Regions from separate parts of the Streptomyces sp. NPDC006430 genome, predicted to be linked through region 2. Evidence: riboswitches for the same ligand, from Rfam matches in the RefSeq annotation. Region 2 holds a riboswitch; the other holds the start of a gene.
The links. Region 2 has a riboswitch for cyclic di-AMP ahead of ABZZ20_RS35720 (transglycosylase family protein). Riboswitches for the same ligand answer to the same signal wherever they lie in the genome.
Positions count from the first base shown of each region.

Region 1: linked by a shared signal. The riboswitch ahead of ABZZ20_RS22055 (LysM peptidoglycan-binding domain-containing M23 family metallopeptidase) and the one ahead of ABZZ20_RS35720 (transglycosylase family protein) in region 2 are both predicted to bind cyclic di-AMP.

Region 1 is NZ_JBEXQA010000015.1:94,676-97,755, forward strand. It holds gene ABZZ20_RS22045 (aspartate aminotransferase family protein) at 1-123, shown strand, start outside; gene ABZZ20_RS22050 (tyrosine-protein phosphatase) at 152-970, opposite strand; cyclic di-AMP (ydaO/yuaA leader) riboswitch at 1,282-1,463, shown strand; gene ABZZ20_RS22055 (LysM peptidoglycan-binding domain-containing M23 family metallopeptidase) at 1,466-2,404, shown strand; gene ABZZ20_RS22060 (SGNH/GDSL hydrolase family protein) at 2,570-3,080, shown strand, end outside.
Region 2 is NZ_JBEXQA010000060.1:14,631-17,710, reverse strand. It holds gene eno (phosphopyruvate hydratase) at 1-1,136, opposite strand, end outside; gene ABZZ20_RS35720 (transglycosylase family protein) at 1,433-2,125, opposite strand; cyclic di-AMP (ydaO/yuaA leader) riboswitch at 2,128-2,298, opposite strand; gene ABZZ20_RS35715 (transglycosylase family protein) at 2,575-3,080, opposite strand, start outside.

The DNA of each region.
Region 1 (3,080 bases), on a different contig from region 2:
GAGCGGGACGTCGACCGTTTCGTGGCCGCCTTCCGCGAGGTCATGGACGAGGCGCACGGCGGGGGCGGGCTGATGTGGGACTTCGGCAGGACGCTGGTGAAGCAGGCCGTCGGCAACCGCTGACCACCTGCTCCACCCGTCCCGGGCCGGCTCAGTCGAGCAGTCGGTCCCGCAGTCGGTCGAGGGTCTCGGGCGTGAGCCCGAGACCCACGGCAAGGTAGCGCTCGACCCCGCCCCAGTGCTCGTCGATCGTGTCGAAGGCGGCGCTCAGGTACTCGGCACGGGCGTCGAAGAGCGGGGCGAGCAGCTCCATCACCTCGGGGGAGCGGGCCTCGGCCGCGTCGCTGCCGCGGCGTACCCGGTAGCGACGGTGCGGGGCGTTGGATTCCAGGTAGTCGGTCACGATCGCCCCGCGCTCGACGTCCAGCGCGAGCAGGGTGACGGCGATCGACAGACCGGCCCGGTCCTTGCCGGCCGCGCAGTGCATGAGCGCCGGAACGCTGTCCTCGGCGAGTGAGTGCACGACCCGGCTGTGCTCGGCGGTGCGTTCCCTGATCATCGAGCGGTACGAGTGGGTCATCCGGGCTGCGGCCTTCCCGTCGCCGAGGATCTGGCGCAGCTGGCCGAGGTCGCCGTCGCGGACCATCGTCCAGAACTCCTTGCCGTCGGCGGGGTCCGACAGCGGGATGTTGACGTTCCGTACGCCGGGGAGTGCGACGTCGGGTCCCTCCAGGGCGTGGTCGGCTTCGTTGCGGAAGTCGAAGATGGTGTGGAGGCCGAGCGACGCGAGGAACTCTGTATCGGTTTCGGTGGCATGTGCCAGATGTCCGCTACGGAACAGTCGTCCCGTCTTGACCCTCCGCCCGTCGATGGTCGGCAGGCCGCCCACGTCACGGAAGTTGCGCACTCCGGCCAGCTCCGGCTCAGGCGTCGGGTCCGTCAGCGGGGACGGGGGTATCTGCTGAGTCACGGGAACTCCTCCGTATCGTGGTGGGGTGTCCGAATTACACTACTTGGGGCCAACTTGCCATAACCGGAGGCGAGATCGCGCGCAGCCCCGTGAGCCAGATCATACGGTGACCGTGAGTGCCTGATCGTCAAAGTCGAATGGCCCGGCCGGGGCGGTCGTTGGCGGTGGGGAATGGACGGAGGGTGACGGGAATTCCGTCGAACTCCCACTCCTGTGAATGCGTCGGGAAATTCGTGGCTTGTTCCGTGTGGCTCAACTCGATTACCTTCGCGATCGATCCGGATGGACCGCCGAATCCTGCCGCCGTCCGGAAACCGCACTCGACTATTCACATGCGCGGCAGGAGCGGGGGAACCAGGTAGGCCGCTGTTCCCGATCTTCGTACCGGGACAGCTCGGGGTGAAGCCGTACATGTTCTGTTCCGTTCATGTGCGGCCGGACATCTCCAGTCCGAACCCGACAGCTCACCTCGCAGGCGACGGAGAGGAAATCGCCATGCCTGCACGAGGTAAGCACCGCCGTCCCAAGTCCCGCTCCGTGGCCCGCGGGTTCGCCGTCGCAGGCACCGGCGGCGCGGCCCTCGCGCTGCCGCTGATGGGCGCCTCGGGCGCCCACGCGGCCGGCGCCCCGGCCGCCGCTCCCGCCACGGCCCCCGTGCAGGTCGCCCAGGTTCCGGCCGCGCCGCAGACCGCTCCCGCCGCCGCGCAGGCCGCGCCGACCGTCTACACGGTGGTGCCGGGCGACTACCTCTCCAAGATCGCCGAGGACCGTCACCTCTCCGGCGGCTGGCAGCAGCTCTACGCCGACAACCGCGAGGCCGTTGGCGCCAACCCGTCGCTGATCCACCCCGGTCTGAAGCTGACCCTCGGGGCGAAGGGCGAGACGGCCCCGCAGGCTCCGGCGCCGGAGCGGGCCCCCGCACCGAAGAAGAAGTCCGCGGCGCCCACGACCGGGGCCGCGCCCGCCCCTGCGCCCGCGCCCGTCAAGAAGAGCGCCGGTGGCACGTCCGCCGCGGGTGCGGTCACCTCCGCCGGCTTCGTCGCACCCGTCGGCGGTGGGATCTCCACCCAGTACAAGACCCCCGGTGCCATGTGGTCCAGCGGTTACCACACCGGCGTCGACTTCATCGCGAGCTCCGGCACCACCGTCAGGGCGGTCGGCGCGGGCACCGTGGTCTCGGCAGGCTGGGGAGGCGCGTACGGCAACGAGGTCATCATCCGGCACGCGGACGGCAAGTACTCCCAGTACGCTCACCTGTCCCAGCTGTCCGTGTCGGTCGGCCAGAGCGTCAGCGCCGGCCAGACCATCGGCCTGTCCGGCTCCACCGGCAATTCGACCGGCCCGCACCTGCACTTCGAGATCCGCACCGGCCCGTCCTACGGCTCGGACATCGACCCGCTGGCCTACCTCCGCTCCAAGGGTGTGAGCATCTGACGGCTCCCGCCGTCGGAGAGGCGCCGGACCCGTGAGGCCGGGACCCGAGGGGGGTCCCGGCCTCACGCGTCGTTATTCCGTACCGACCAGGTGGTATAGATCACGGACCGTCAACCCCTTCCTACGGTGGCGTAGGTCACGTGCCGGGGTGAAGGATATGGTCCCGTGGCAGCGACGACGACGACACTCAAGACCATCGGCTCGTACGCGGCGATCGGGGACAGCTTCACCGAGGGTGTGGGGGACCCGGGACCCGGGGGGACCTTTCTCGGCTGGGCGGACCGACTGGCCGTACTCCTGGCCGATCAGCGCGAGGAAGACGAATTCCGGTACGCGAACCTGGCCGTGCGGGGACGGCTCCTCGACCAGATCGTGGCCGAACAGGTCCCCCGCGCCAAGGAGCTGGCACCGGACCTGGTGAGCTTCTGTGCCGGGGGCAACGACATCATCCGGCCCGGCAGCGACCCGGACGACGTGGCGGAACGGTTCGAGGCGGCGGTCGCCGACCTCACCGGAGCCGTCGGCCAGGTCATGATCACCACCGGCTTCGACACCCGGGGCGTGCCGGTCCTCAAGCACCTGCGCGGCAAGGTGGCGACGTACAGCGCGCACGTGCGCGCCATCGCCGACCGGTACGACTGCCCGGTGCTCGACCTCTGGTCGCTGAAATCCGTAC
Region 2 (3,080 bases):
GCGAGGTCGGCGATGGTGACGTCCTCGGTCTCACCGCTGCGGTGCGACATCATGCACTTGAAGCCGTTGCGCTGGGCCATCTCGACGGCGTCGAGGGTCTCGGTCAGCGAACCGATCTGGTTCACCTTGACGAGCAGGGCGTTCGCGGAGCCCTCCTCGATGCCGCGGGCCAGACGCTCCGGGTTGGTGACGAAGAGGTCGTCGCCGACGATCTGGACCTTGGCGCCCAGGCGGTCGGTGATGATCTTCCAGCCGGCCCAGTCGTCCTCGAAGAGCGGGTCCTCGATGGAGACCAGCGGGTACGCGGAGACGAGCTCCTCGTAGTACTCGGTCATCTCGGCGGCCGAGCGGGACTGGCCCTCGAACTCGTACTTGCCGTCCTTGTAGAACTCGGACGCGGCGACGTCGAGCGCCAGCGCGATGTCCTTGCCCGGGACGTAGCCGGCCTGCTTGATGGCCTCGACGATGAGGTCGAGCGCGGCGCGGTTGGACTCCAGGTTCGGGGCGAAGCCGCCCTCGTCGCCCAGGCCGGTGGACAGGCCCTTGGAGTGCAGGACCTTCTTGAGGGTGTGGTAGACCTCGGCGCCCCAGCGCAGGGCCTCGGAGAAGGACTCCGCGCCGATCGGGGCGATCATGAACTCCTGGATGTCCACGTTGGAGTCGGCGTGCGACCCACCGTTGAGGATGTTCATCATCGGAACGGGCAGCAGGTGCGCGTTCGGGCCGCCGAGGTAGCGGAAGAGCGGAAGGTCCGAGGCCTCGGACGCGGCGTGCGCGACGGCGAGGGACACGCCGAGGATGGCGTTGGCGCCGAGGGAGCCCTTGTTGTCGGTGGCGTCCAGGTCGAACATGGCCTGGTCGATCAGGCGCTGCTCGGTGGCGTCGTAGCCGACGAGCTCCGGGCCGATCTGCTCGATGACCGCGAGGACGGCCTTCTCGACACCCTTGCCCATGTAACGGTTGGGGTCACCGTCGCGGAGCTCAATGGCCTCGAAGGCACCGGTGGAGGCGCCGGACGGAACTGCAGCACGGCCGGTGCTGCCATCGTCGAGGCCCACCTCGACCTCGACCGTGGGGTTACCTCGGGAGTCCAGGATTTCCCGGGCTACGACGACGTCGATGGACGGCACGAGCATCTCCTTCTGGGATGTGACGCTGAGTGTGCGGTGGCATGTCGGGCCGTGGGATGGCCCCGCCGACTAGAGCCTAACCGGATCCGGGCACTCGGCCGGCCGACCGCCCGGACCCTGGGACGAAAAAGGGCCCGAATACCCCTCTTCTGGGACATAGTCGCGCGGTCGCGGGCGGCGCAGCCGGGACAAACGCCGCCGCCCGACGCGTGGGGGGAGACGCGCCGGGCGGCGGGGAATGCGTACTGCGTGCTGCGCTGCGTACTGCGCTGCGGGTGATCCGGCGGTTGTTACCGCAGGATTCAGCTGAGCTTCAGCTTCTGACCCGGGAAGATCAGGTCGGCGTCGGAGACGATGTCCTTGTTGAGCTCGAAGAGCTTCTCCCAGCCGCCCTTGACGCCGTTGGCCTCGGCGATGGTGCCCAGGGTGTCGCCGGACTTGACCTCGTACGAGCCGTTGCCGGTCTTCGGGGTCGGGGCCTCGGAGCGCTCGGAGCGGGTGGTCGGCGCCTCGGCGCGCTTCGTCTGCGTCTTCGCCTTCGACTCGGCCTTCTTCGGCTGGGTCTTCTGCTCCGTCTTCTTCGGGGTGTCGGTCGCGCCGCCCCCGGTGTAGGCGGAGTTGGACAGGCCGACGCCGCAGGACGGCCACGCGCCCTTGCCCTGGCCCTTGAGGACCTTCTCGGCGATGGCTATCTGCTGCGACTTGGAGGCCTGGTTGGCCTGCGCGGCGTAGGCCTTGCCGCCGTACGCGGCCCAGGTGGACGACGAGAACTGCAGGCCACCGTAGTAGCCGTTGCCCGTGTTGATGGCCCAGTTGCCACCGGACTCGCACTGTGCGACGCGGTCCCACTGGGAGGCGGTCGCGGCCGAGGCGGAGCCCGCGGTCATCAGGGGCGCCGCGACGGCGACACCGGCAACGCCGGCGAGCGTGACGATGCGGGTCGTCCGCTGGATGGCCGTGGCGCGGCGGTGCTTGCCCTTGCCGGAAAGCAGCATGGAGTTCTCCTCACCGACGCCTACGAGGTGAGCTGTCGGGTTCGGGCGGATGAGTGCCCGGCCGCGCGTCCGGCGCGCGACTTAACCCCTAGCCGTTTCCGTGGCCGTCTCTCAACGGCCGGTCCCGGCGCCTACCTTGGTTCCCCCGCTCCTGCCTTCGGCGCTTGACGCGACGACTGTTCCCTCCGGCCGCCGGCAGGATTCGGCGATGCGGTCGAAGGAGCTCGCGGTGGCGAGCGATTCAGAAGGTAGACAGGTCCCTCCCCGATGTTCAATGAGGAACATCGGGGAGAAACGACCCCTACTTGCGCTCTCCTCACGGGCGTTTGCGCAGGTGAGGACGGGGTTTGCGGAAGGCTCCGGGCGAGACACGCCAGTTGACCGGAAGAGACACATGTCTCACTTGCCGATAACGGACATTCACCCCTTTCCGGGTGCCCGAAGTGTCGTTATTTTGCGGTTAGATCCAGATTCTGACCCGGCTTGATCAGGTCCGCGTCTCCGCCGATGACCTGCTCATTGGCCTGGTAGAGCGCGTTCCAGCCGCCCTTGACTCCCTTGGCATGCGCGATGGTCGCCAGACTGTCGCCCTCCTTGACGGTGTACGAGGGGGCGGGCGCCGGATCAGACGTCGTCTGGGTCTCAAGGGCGGCGGCACCACGGTGCTTGCCGGTGCCGGAGGTGTCCGGGATGGCCGTCGGGTCGGTGGAGGCACCCGGGGTGGAGGGAGGCGTGGAGGCGCCGGGAGCGGTGGGGTTCGCCGGGTTCCCGGGCCCGGTCGGGTTCGCCGGGTTCGTGGGCGTGGTGGGCGTGGTGGGTGCCGTCGGGCCCGTGGGGGTCGAGGGGCTGGTGGTCGGGTCGCCGGGGAAGACCGGAACCGTCGGCGACGTGGTGGGCGCGTCCGGGTCGGGCATGACGGGCAGTCCGCTGCTCGGCGCGAGCGGCGCCGGCGGGA